Linked DNA regions of Enhydrobacter sp.. The protein of the gene in region 1 interacts with the protein of each later gene in a pairwise test. Links are inferred from orthologs where the notes say so. Each region holds a gene or a part of one and is shown on either strand. Other genes may lie near its edges.

The links. The genes of interacting proteins can lie anywhere in the genome.
Region 2: the proteins of OJF58_RS24095 (region 1) and OJF58_RS08605 interact in binary tests that used the Escherichia coli proteins (3 or more experiments, as listed by UniProt). The link is inferred for Enhydrobacter sp. from one-to-one orthologs.

Annotation. Positions count from the first base shown.
Region 1 is NZ_CP126889.1:4,835,083-4,843,061, forward strand. Bases 4,211-7,185 are described here. They hold OJF58_RS24095 (ATP-binding protein), read right to left. Parts: upstream 6,267-7,185; coding sequence 5,154-6,266; downstream 4,211-5,153. Other genes in these bases: ntrC (nitrogen regulation protein NR(I)), read right to left, coding at 4,211-5,157; dusB (tRNA dihydrouridine synthase DusB), read right to left, coding at 6,269-7,185. In the rest of the region: OJF58_RS24080 (sigma-54 dependent transcriptional regulator), read right to left, coding at 3-1,415; OJF58_RS24085 (ATP-binding protein), read right to left, coding at 1,449-3,680; more of ntrC, read right to left, coding at 3,685-4,210; more of dusB, read right to left, coding at 7,186-7,276; OJF58_RS24105 (bifunctional 2-C-methyl-D-erythritol 4-phosphate cytidylyltransferase/2-C-methyl-D-erythritol 2,4-cyclodiphosphate synthase), read left to right, coding at 7,401-7,979.
Region 2 is NZ_CP126889.1:1,702,368-1,706,809, forward strand. The notes cover bases 1,559-4,442. They hold OJF58_RS08605 (P-II family nitrogen regulator), read right to left. Parts: upstream 3,228-4,442; coding sequence 2,889-3,227; downstream 1,559-2,888. Other genes in these bases: OJF58_RS08600 (ammonium transporter), read right to left, coding at 1,559-2,761; OJF58_RS08610 (ammonium transporter), read right to left, coding at 3,363-4,442. In the rest of the region: OJF58_RS08595 (alpha-galactosidase), read left to right, coding at 1-1,474; more of OJF58_RS08600, read right to left, coding at 1,481-1,558. UniProt on the Escherichia coli protein: Involved in the regulation of nitrogen metabolism. Regulates the activity of its targets by protein-protein interaction in response to the nitrogen status of the cell.

The DNA of each region.
Region 1 (7,979 bases):
GATCAGGCCGCGGGCTCGGCGCCGGCCCGCTCCTCGCCGCCCGTTCCGTGCAGGCCGAGCGATTTCAGCTTGCGGTGCAGCGCCGACCGTTCCATGCCGACGAAGGTGGCTGTGCGCGAGATGTTGCCGCCGAAACGCGTCACTTGCGCCAGCAGATACTCGCGCTCGAAGACCTCGCGCGCATCGCGCAGCGGCAACTGCATGATCTCGCCGCCCTTCTCCCAGCGCAGCACCGAGGGCGCGTCCTCGCTCACGTCGTTGGGCAGCACATCGGCGCGGATCGCGCCGCCGCCGGCCGGCGCCAGGATGAGCAGGCGCTCGATGACGTTGCGCAACTGACGCACATTGCCCGGCCAGTCATGGCCCTGCAGCGCCGCCGAGGTGTCCTCGCCGAGCGGCCGCGCCGCAAGGCCGGTGGCGTCCGCCACCCGCCGCAGGAGATCGGTCGCGAGCTCCGGAATGTCCTCACGACGTTCGCTGAGCGGCGGCACCCTCAGCGACACGACGTTCAGCCGATGGAACAGCTCCTCGCGGAACTGGCCGGCCGCAATCTTGTCCTGCAGGGCGTTCGCGGTCGAGGCGAGCACGCGCACGTCCACCTCCACCCGGGTCCGGCCCGCGTCGCGCAGGTAGGACTGCTCCTGCAGAACGCGCGCGAGCCGGCTCTGCAGGCTGAGCGGCAGGTCGGCGACCTCCTTCAGGAGAAGGGTTCCGCCGTGGGCGAGCTCGAACGCCCCGGAAACGCGCAGCGCATCGTGGTCGGTCTCGCCGTCGGTGCCGAACAGCTCGATCTCCAGCCGCTCCGCCGGCAGCGTCGAGCAGTTCACCACCACGAACGGCCCCTCGGCGCGCTTGGATCCCTGATGGATCAGCCGGGCCACCGTCTCCTTGCCCACACCGGAAGGCCCTGCGATCAGCACGCGACTGCCCGTGGTCGCCACGCGCTCGATCTGTGCGCGCACGTTGGCGGCGGCGGTGGAGGAGCCGACGAAGGATACCTCGCCGCCGGCCCGCCGCCGCAGGGTCGCATTCTCGCGCTTCAGCCGATCGGCCTCGATCGCGCGGTCGACGACGAGGAGAAGACGGTCGGCCTTGAACGGCTTCTCGATGAAATCGTAGGCGCCGCTCTTGATCGCGGAGACGGCGGTATCGATCGTGCCGTGGCCGCTGATCATCACCACCGGAATCGGCGGCTCCTCGCGGCGGATCACGTCGAGGAGCTGCAGCCCGTCGAGCTCGCTGCCCTGCAGCCAGACGTCGAGGATGACAAGCGCCGGCCGCCGCTGGCGTATCGCATCGATCGCCTCGGTGCTGTTGTGCGCGCGCCGGGCAGTGTGCCCTTCGTCCTCCAGGATGCCCGCAATCAGCGTGCAGATATCGCGCTCGTCGTCGACGATGAGAATATCGTGTCCCATGACTCTTCAAACAGTCCGCGACAGTTCAACGGATCATTGTGCGGCTGTCGCCTGCGACTTGACCGACGCGATCTCTTTCGCGTCCCGCCGGAATACCAGACTGATGCGGGCGCCGCCAGCCTCGCGGTCCTCGAGCAGAAGCTGCCCGCCATGGTCCTCCATGATCTTCTTGACGATGGCGAGCCCGAGGCCCGTGCCCTTGCTGCGGGTCGTCATATAGGGCTCGGTCAGGCGATCGCGGCCCTCCTTGGGCAATCCCTTGCCGTTGTCCTCGACGACAATGCGCACACTCGTACCTTCGTCCTTCAGCGCAAGCGAAATCTCGCCCGCCGGCAGCGGCTCGCCGTTGCGCGGCGCCCGGCCCTCGATCGCCTCGGCCGCATTCTTCAGGATGTTGGTGAGCACCTGGCCCACCTGCCGCCTGTCGCAGATCAGCGGCACCGGCCGGCCGGGCAAGTCCGCATGGTAGCGGATATCGGCGTTGCCGCTGCGCTGGAGGAATAGCGCCTGCTGGCAGAGCTCGCGTGCATCCTCGGGCTGCACTGTGGGCCGCGGCATGCGGGCGAAGGAAGAGAACTCGTCCACCATGCGGCCGATGTCGCCGACCTGGCGGATGATCGTGTCGGTGCAGGTCGAGAAGGTTTCGGGATCTTCCTTGATCTGCTTCAGGTAACGCCGCCGCAGCCGTTCGGCGGAGAGCTGGATCGGCGTCAGCGGATTCTTGATCTCGTGCGCGATGCGCCGCGCCACATCGCCCCAGGCCGCCATCCGCTGCGCCGACATGAGCTCGGTGACGTCGTCGAACGTGACGACCGATCCCGAGTCCGAAGCGGCGCTGATGCGGACCAGCAGAATACGGCGAACGCCGCCGTGCATGATCTCGGCCTGCCCCTGGGTCAAACGGTCGGGGCGCTCGGCCGCCTGCGCCACGAGCGGCGCGATCTCGGGCATGACATCGATGAGCTGGCGGCCGAGCACGCCGTCCTCGGGCAGGGCCAGGAGGCCGAGCGCCGAGCTGTTGCTGCGGGTGATGACACCCGCCCCGTCGACGCTCAGCACGCCGGCCGAAACGCCGGCCAGCACCGCGTCGGTCAGGCGGCGGCGACGGTCGAGCTCCTTGTTCGCGGCGATCAGCTCGCCGCGCTGCTGCTCGATCTGGCTGGTCATGCGGTTGAACGAACGCGCGAGCTGGCCGAGCTCGTCGTTCGGCGGCCCCTCCTCCACGCGCGCGCCGAGATCGCCTCCGCGAACCTTCTCCGCTGCCGCCATCAGGCCGCCGATGGGGGCCGTCAGGCGGGTCGCGACCTGAATTGCAAGCCAGACGGCCGCCAGCAGCATCAGCAGCGCGATGGCCCCGCAGACGACGAAGATGATGAGCTGGCTGCGGCGCAGCGCCTGCTCGATCTGGGCGTAGAACTTGCCGGCGAAGTCGATGCTCTTGATGTAGTCGACGACGCGCAGGTCGACGGCGTGGCCGGTCACCAGGAAGAGCGGCTCATCGACGAAAAGCTGCATGACGAAGTAGGCGCCGTGCTCGGACTCGAACTGCACCGGACGCGCCTGGTTGACGGCCTGCCAGAGATACTTCGCCGGCGGAACGGGATTTGCGATCGGCTTTTCGTTGGGCGCGACCGCACGCGCGATCAGGCCCTTGTCGGCATCGACCACGTCGGCCTCGATCAACGGCCGCCCCTCGATCAGCCGCGCCAGGGCCTTTTCGGTCGCCTCCTTGTTGCGCAACGCCTGCACGCCGAGGCTTTGCAGAGGCGCGGAGATCGCGGCGATGTCGCGCAGGATCTCCTCCTCGCGCGCACGCCGTACCGGCTCGCCGATCGCTCGTGCCGTCTCGTAGGCGGCCTGCGAGGGCTTCACGACGAAGTCGGTCAGGTTGATGACCAGCAGCGACAGGATGATGGTGACGATCAGCGTCGGCGTCACCGTGAAAAGACTGCAGATCAGCACCAGCCGCATATGCAGGCGCGATCCCGCGGCGCCTCGCCGCCGATCGAGCCAGAGTTGTGTCAACCGCACCGCCAGCAGCGCAACGAGTGCGGTCGCCACGACGAGGTCCGCGACCAGGAGGCCGGTCATCCAGCCCGTCGTGCTGAAACTGGCCGGCGCGAAGCCGGTCAGCCAGGCGTAGGTCGCCGCGCCGGCAAGAACGGCGAGTGTCGCCAGCGAGATGGCGGCGACCCGGCCCGTCAATGCGCGGCCAATCGCATTCATCCGCTCGCTGAAGCGTGAGACGCCCGGCGATACTGTCACCAAGTCACCCGCCCCGGCGGCCCTGCGGCGCGCGCACCACGGGAACGTCGAGGTCCTTGATCTTCTTGCGCAACGTGTTGCGATTGAGCCCCAGAAGTCGGGCGGCGCGCAACTGGTTACCGCGCGTCGCCCACAGCGCCAGCGAGATCAGCGGCCGCTCGACCTCCGAAATGATCCTGTCATACATGCCGTCCGGCGGCAGGCGGTCGCCGTGCGCCGTGAACAGCGCCTGCAGGTGGCGATCGACGGCGTCCGTGAGCGTATCCTCGCCGTCCGCGCCGCTGTTGTTCTGTTCGGGCTCGGGCGGCATGAGCGCGTCCGCGAGTTCGCCCTCGATCGTCTCCGGCCCGATCACCTCCTCCGAGTAGAGCGCCGACAGACGGCGCACGAGGTTCTCGAGCTCGCGCACATTGCCCGGCCAGCGATACTGGCGCAGGCGCGCCATCGCGTCCGGCGAGAGCACCTTGGTCGGCAATCCGTCGATGGCGACCGCCTGCAGGAAATGATTGACGAGCTCGGGAATATCATCAAGGCGCTCGCGCAAGGGCGGCAGGCGGATCGGCACGACGTTGAGGCGATAGAACAGGTCCTCGCGGAAAAGTCCCTGCTGGATGAGGCGGCGCAGGTCGCGATGGGTCGCGGCAACGATGCGCACATTGGCCTTGATCGGGGTGCGGCCGCCGACCGTCGTATATTCGCCTTCCTGCAGGACACGCAGCAGGCGCGTCTGGGCCTCGGGCGGCATGTCGCCGATCTCGTCGAGGAAGAGCGTGCCGCCCGCCGCCTGCTCGAACTTGCCTGCCGAGCGCTGGACGGCACCGGTGAAGGCCCCGCGCTCGTGGCCGAACAGCTCGCTTTCGATCAGCTCGCGCGGGATCGCGGCCATATTGAGCGCCACGAACGGCCCCTTGCGCCGCTTGCCGTAGTCGTGCAGGGCGCGCGCCACCAGCTCCTTGCCGGTGCCGGACTCGCCCGTGACCATGACGGTGAGATCGGTCGCCATCAAGCGGGCCAGCGTCCGGTAGATCTCCTGCATCGCCGGCGATCGGCCGACCAGCGGCAGGCGCTCGCCCTCCTCCGGCAGCGCGTGGCGAGCGGCGGGGATCGCCGGCGCCGACAGCGCGCGGTTGACCACCGAGACGAGCTCGTTGAGGTCGAAAGGCTTGGGCAGATAGTCGAAGGCGCCGCGCTCGGCGGCGCGCACGGCCGTGAGCAGCGTCGACTGCGCGCTCATCACGATGATGCGCAGGTCCGGCCGGAGCTTGCGGATGCGCGGCACGAGATCGAGGCCGTTCTCGTCGGGCATCACCACGTCGGTGATCACGAGCTGGCCCTCGCCTTCCTGGACCCATTGCCAGAGGGTGGCGGCGGCGCCGGTGCTGCGGACCGTGTGGCCCTGGCGGCCGAGCGCCTGGTGCAGGACAGTGCGGATGGCCCGATCGTCATCGGCGACCAGAATGGTGGCCGCCGTGCTCATCGAGCGGCCTGCGACGGCTGCAGCGGCAGCATGACGCGAAAGACCGTCCGGCCCGGCTCGCTGTCATATTCGATGGCGCCGCCATGATCGTTGATGATTTTGGCGACCAGCGCCAGCCCCAGGCCCGTACCCGTCGGCTTGTTGGTGACGAAGGCGTCGAACAGATGGCCGCGGATCTCGTCGGACACGCCGCGGCCGTTGTCACGGATCGAGACGACCAGCGGCAGGTTGACCCGAGCCTGCTGGCCCGGCACAGCGAGTCGCAACCCATGGCGATAGGCGGTCGACATCTCGATCTCGCGCTCGCCCTCGCCGGGCGCCTCGCAGGCGTTCTTCACCAGATTGAGGAAGACCTGGATGAGCTGGTCGCGGTCGCCGAACACGTCGGGCAACGAAGGATCATAGGTCTCGACGAAGCGCACGCCCTTGCCGAAGCCGGTTTCCGAGAGCCGCCGGACGTGGTTGAGAACCTGATGGATATTGACCGGCCCGCGATCGATCGGCCGACCGTCGGCGAAGGCCTCCATGCGATCCACCAGCGCCACGATACGGTCGGTCTCCTCGCAGATGAGGCCGGTGAGCTCGCGCTCGCTGTCGGGCAGCGACTGCTCGAGGAGCTGCGCCGCGCCGCGGATTCCCGACAGCGGGTTCTTGACCTCGTGCGCGAGCATGGCGGCCAGCGCGCTCACCGACCGGGCGGCGTTGCGATGCGACATCTGCCGATCGATGTTGCGCGCGATCGATTGCTCGACCAGCGAGATCGACACCAGCCCGTCGCGCTCCACGATCGGCGCGAGGCGCAGCGCACAGAAATGATTGCCGATGCGCGGCGATGCCAAGGTGACACCGCTCTCGGCGACGGCGCCGCCGCTCGCCAGTACCTGTTCGAGCAGGGAGAAGAGCGGCGAATCCCGGGGGATGAACTCGGCCAGCGGATGACCCATGAGGCGTGTTCGGCCGGCGCCGAAGAACTGCTCGGCCGCGAGGTTGGCGTAATGCACCAGCCCCTCGCCGTCGACCACGATGACGGCTTCCGAGAGCGAATCGAGAATCGCGCTCGGGAACGGATCGTTCGCAAGCTCGGTGCGCCTCAGGGGCTGCACGACCATCGTCACGCGGCCTGTCGCTCGACCGCCGGCAAAAAGAAGTCGGCGAGCATCGCACGCACCTTGTCGGGCTCGGTCTCGCGGTTCACGGCAGCGCGGAACTCGGCCGATGCCGGCAGGCCCTTGGAGTACCAGCCAAGATGCTTGCGCGCCATGCGCACGCCGGTCTCGGCGCCGTAGTGCTCGAGCATTGCCTCGAAATGCGACCGCACGGCCGCGTACTGGTCGGCCAACGACGGCTCGGCCAGCTTCTCGCCGGTGCGCAGGTAATGGATCGTCTGGTTGAGGAACCACGGACGGCCGTAGGCGCCGCGCCCGATCATGATGCCGTCGGCGCCCGACTGCTCCAGCGCCTGGTCGACATCGTCGAGCGAATTGATATCGCCGTTGGCGATCACCGGCAGGCTGGTCGCCGCCTTGACCTCGCGGATGAATGCCCAGTCGGCCTTCCCATCGTAGAACTGGCAGCGCGTACGGCCATGCACCGTCAGCATCCTGATGCCGCATTGCTCGGCGATGCGCGCGAGCGCAGGTGCATTGCGATTGGCCGAGTCCCACCCTGTCCGCATCTTGAGCGTCACCGGAAGCTTCACCGCCTTCACCGTCGCCTCGAGGATCCTGGCGGCATGGACCTCGTCACGCATCAGTGACGAGCCGGCATGGCCGTTCACGACCTTCTTCACCGGGCAGCCGAAGTTGATGTCGATGATCGCGGCGCCCCGATCCTCGTTCAGCTTCGCCGCGTCGGCCATCACCTCGGGCTCGCAGCCGGCGAGCTGGACGGCCATCGGGAATTCCTCGGGCGAATTCTTTGCCATCAGGAGGGTCTTGCGGTTCTCGCGCACCATCGCCGCCGAGGCGATCATCTCGGAAACGACAAGCCCGGCCCCGCCGCGCTTCACCATCTGGCGGAACGGCATGTCGGTGACGCCCGACATCGGCGCCAGGATGACGGGGTCCTCGAGGCGGACCGGGCCGATATCGACAGGGCGAAGGCGGGGTTGGCTGGCCATGCTGCTGATCACTTAATAGGCAACTTGTGCGGTGCACAATTATTGAGCCGAGGATTAGCGGGTCACCGCGGGCGGCGCAAGAGGCGGAAGTGCGTCTCCGGCGTGCCGATGTTATCTAGCGGCCGTGACAAGCTGCACCGCCCTCATCGTCGCCGCCGGACGCGGCAGTCGCTTCGGCGGCCCCCTGCCCAAGCAATATGCCCTCCTCAATGGCCGGCCGGTGCTGCGCCAGACGATCCTTGCCTACCGGGCGACTCCGGAAATCACTGCCATTCGCGTCGTCATCGCCCCTGAAGACGAGGTGCACTACGTCACCGTCGCCGGGGATCTTGGCCTGGCCCGACCCGTCCCGGGCGGTGCAAGCCGGCAGCAATCCGTGCTCAACGGCCTCGAGGCCCTGGCCGGTGACGCCCCGGACTTCGTCGCGATCCACGATGCAGCGCGGCCTTTCGTGCGTCCGCCCGATATCACCGCCTGTCTGACGGCGGCAGCGGCGAAGGGCGTCGACGGGGCCGTGCTGGGTGTGCCGCTGGCCGATACGGTAAAGCGGACCGATCTGCAGAACGCCGTCCTCGAGACCGTGCCGCGGGCGAACCTCTGGCGGGCGCAGACGCCGCAGATCTTCCGATTCGCCCGCCTGCTGGAGGCGCATCGTGCCGCGGCAGCGTTGGCCGCAGCCGAGGCCACTGCGCTGACCGACGAC
Region 2 (4,442 bases), 3.1 Mb from region 1 along the record:
CAACTGGATGCTGCATGTCGGTCCTGGCCGAGCCGGGGCCACTTTGTCCGGAGGGTTCAACAACTGGGAGTTCCGCCATCGGTTGAGCACCGGCGACAGCCTCGATCTGCCGACCGTGCTGTTCGGCCGGTTCGACGGCCCGCTCGGCAACGCCACCCGACGGCTGCACGACTATCGCCGGGCCCATCGACCCGATCCCGAACGCGCCATCCCCGTGCAGTTCAACAGCTGGTATCCGTTCCTCGGCGAGCCCAGGGCGGAGGCGCTGGTGCCGCTCGTTCCCATCGTGAAGCGGCTCGGTTGCGAGGCTTTCGTCGTCGATGCCGGCTGGTATCGCGACGAGAACGGCGAATCGGATGCCGACTGGGACTATCGGACAGGCGACTGGCGTGTGAGCCGCCAGCGCTTTCCCAACGGCCTGCGGGAAATCTCGAGACATTGTCGCGAAGCCGGGCTGGGCTTCGGCCTCTGGTTCGAGCCGGAGGTCGCCGGCCCCACCTCCTCGGTCCGGCACAACCACCCCGAATGGATGCACTACATCGACGGCAAGCCGCCGCCCGCGAACGAACGCGCGGTCATCAATCTCGGCGTGCCCGACGCCTGGCAGCATGTCTTCGAAAGGATTTCCCGCCTGCTGCGCGTCATCGGTGTCGACTGGATGAAGTGGGACTTCAATTCCGACCTCGGTGCGGGCGGATGGGCGCCATCCCTGCCCGAGACACTGACCGGCCAGGCTCCTCTCGTTGCCCACTACGACGGGCTTTACCGCATGCAGGACGCCATCCGGGCGGCCTTTCCCGACCTGATCCTGGAGATGTGCGCCGGCGGCGGAGGCCGCATGGACGGCGGGATCCTGTCACACGCCCATGTCAACTGGATGAGCGACCAACCGGGGGCGCTGCGCAAGCTCGCGATCCATTTCGGCAGCCAGCTCGCCCATCCAGCGGTCGTCTGCAACGACTGGCTGATCGACTGGCCGGGCAAGAGCGAAGCGCCGGACCAGCCGCCGGCCCTCGTCGACCCGCGCGGCGATCTCGCCTTCCGGCTGCGCGTGGCCATGCTCGGCACCTTCGGCATCAGCGCCCCGGTCCATCGCTGGACAGAGGAGGATCTCGCCACCGCGGCCGCCCATGTCGTCTCCTACAAGGCCGGCATCCGTTCCATCATTCATCATGGCGATCGATACGCGCTCACGCTGCCACCGCCGCCCGACGGCAAAGGCGATTGGGCGGCGCTTTGGTACGTCGCCAAGGACGGGCTGCAGGGCGTCCTCTTCGCCTTCCGACTCGCCGGGCCGCAAAGCCGGCGAAGCTTTGCCTTGCCCGGCCTGCGCAAGGCCCGGCGCTACCGGCTGTCGTTCCATGGCGGCGCGGAAAGGATCGTGACCGGCCGCGAGCTGGCTGCCGGCCTGAATATCGTCCTCGACGAGACCTTCCGCTCCGCCCTCTGCCTGGTCGAGGCCGTGCGCGCCTGAAAACGCCTACTGCACGCGCTCGCCGTGCAGGACGGTGTCGAGGCCCTCTGTCTCCTCCTCGCGCGTGACGCGCAATCCGACCGTCGCATCGACGACGCGTAGCAGGACCCAGGTGACGGCGGCGGAGAAGATGCCGACGACCAGCACGCCCAGGAGCTGGACCAGGATCTGATGGGCATTGCCGTCGACCAGACCGACCGGGCGGCCATGGCCGACATCATTGACGGCGCGCGTGGCGAACACGCCGACCATCAGCGGCCCCAGCATGCCGCTGATGCCGTGAACGCCGAAGACGTCGAGCGAATCGTCGTAGCCCAGCCGCGTCTTGAGCACGACCGCCGACCAGTAGCAGACGGCGCCGGCGGCAAGGCCGATCACCATGGCCGCCCATGGCTCGACATAGCCGGCCGCCGGCGTGATGGCGCCGAGACCGGCGACTGCCCCCGAGAGCACCCCCAGCACGGACGGCTTGCCGCGCGAGGCCCATTCGACCGCCATCCAGACGAGCGCGGCCACTGCCGCGGCGACATGGGTGTTGAGCATCGCAGCGCCCGCCAGTTCGCCCGAGGAGAGGGCCGAGCCCGCATTGAAGCCGAACCAGCCGACCCACAGCAGCGAGGTGCCGATCAGGGTCAGCACGAGGTTGTGCGGCGCCATGTATTCGTGCCCGTAGCCCTCGCGCCTGCCGACCACCAGCGCGCAGACGAGGCCGGCGATGCCGGCATTGAGATGCACGACGAGGCCGCCCGCGAAGTCGAGCACGCCGGCCGCACCGAGAAAGCCGCCGCCCCAGATCCAATGGGCCACCGGCACATAGACCAGCAGGAGCCACAGGCCCATGAACCACATCATGGCCGAGAACTTCAGGCGCTCGGCGAAGGCGCCGGCGATGATCGCCGGCGTGATGATGGCGAAAGTCGCCTGGTACATCAGGAAGACATTCTCCGGCACGGTCCGCGCCAGCGGATGGACGCTGCCCTGCAAGCCCAGGCCGAGCAGGCGGCCGAAACCGCCGATCAGGCCGTTCAGCCTTCCGCCATCGGTGAAGGCGAGCGAATAGCCCAGCGCCAGCCAGAGGACGGACACCAGGGCGGCCACGGCGAAAGCCTGCACGGCGGTCGCCAGCACGTTCTTCTTGCGCACCATGCCGGCGTAGAAGAGCGACAGGCCGGGGATATCCATCATCAGCACGAGCGCCGTGGCCACGAGCAGCCAGGCCGTATCGCCGGTATCGATGACAGGCCGTTCGGCCGCCCAGGCCTGCGTGGCTCCGAAAACGACGAGCATCGCCGCCGCGGGTCCTGCGACGGTACGCCAACCCTTCCTTTGCATTTGCCTCCCCCTGCCTCTCCCTGTTTGAACCTCGGTTCTTTGTCAAATGGGCAGGGGGATCGCGGTCCTGGAACTCGGCCAGTTAAAGCGCGTTGGAGCCCGTCTCGCCGGTGCGGATCCGCACGGCATGCTCGACCCCGGTCACGAAAATCTTGCCGTCGCCGATCTTGCCCGTATGAGCCGCTTTCTGGATCGCCTCGACGGCGCGCTCGACCTGCGAATCGTCGACCACGATCTCGATCTTGACCTTGGGCAGGAAGCTCACGAGGTACTCGGCCCCGCGATAGATCTCGGTCTGGCCTTTCTGCCGGCCGAAGCCCTTGACTTCGCTGACCGTGAGGCCCGAGACGCCGACACCCGTCAGCGCATCGCGCACGTCATCGAGCTTGAACGGCTTGATGATGGCGGACACAAGCTTCATCGACTTTCTCCCGGGCTCGGCGACTGGCCGGAGAGTGGCGTCTGATTTCGCCGTCGTCAAATTGTGCCGGCATCCGCAGCGAAAAGCCCGGCGGTCGGCGCCGCCGGGCTGGAGCTTATCGAACCGACGATTCCGTCAGTGCACCGTCTCTCCGTGGAGGTTGATGTCGAGACCCTCGACCTCCTCCTCGGCGGTGACGCGCAGGCCGATCATGGCGTCGACGATCTTGAGGATGACGAAAGTGGCGACAGCGCACCACGCCATCGTGACCAGGCATCCCCAAAGCTGGGTCAGGACCTGGCCGGCATTGCCGTCGATCAGACCTTTCTTGCCCTCGCCGCCGACCGCCTCGACCGCGAACACGCCCGTCAGGATGGCGCCGACGAAGCCGCCCACGCCGTGCACGCCGAAGGCATCGAGCGAATCGTCGTAGCCCAGCATCTTCTTGAGGCTGGTCGCCGACCAGAAGCAGATGACGCCGGCGACGATGCCGATCACCAGGCCGCCCGCCGGGTTGACGAAGCCCGAGGCCGGCGTGATGGCGACGAGCCCCGCGACTGCGCCGGAAACGATGCCCAGCACCGAGGGCTTGCCGCGGACCAGCCACTCCGCGAACATCCAGCCGAGCGCCGCCGCCGCGGTGGCGATCTGCGTCACCGCCATGGCCATGCCGGCACTGGCGCTGGCGCTCACCGCCGAGCCGGCGTTGAAACCGAACCAGCCGACCCACAGCAGCGACGCGCCGATCACGCTCAGCACGAGGTTGTGCGGCGCCATGTTCTCGACGCCGTAGCCCTTGCGCTTGCCCATCACCAGCGCGCAGACGAGCCCTGCCACGCCGGCATTGATGTGCACGACCGTGCCGCCGGCATAGTCGAGCACGCCCCAGTCGCCCAGGAAGCCACCGCCCCACACCCAGTGGGCGATCGGCGCATAGACGAAGATCGCCCACAGCGCCATGAACCACATCAGGGCCGAGAACTTCATGCGCTCGGCGAACGCGCCGGCGATCAGCGCCGGCGTGATGATGGCGAAGGTCATCTGGAAGGTCATGTAGACCGACTCTGGAATCGTCTTCGCAAGATCGTTCACCGTGTCGAGCGTCATGCCGCTCAGGAAAAAGCGACTCGTGCCGCCGATGACGGCGTTGCCCGGCGTAAAGGCGAGGCTGTAGGTGATCACCATCCAGAGGACGGTCACGAGGCAGGTCACGGC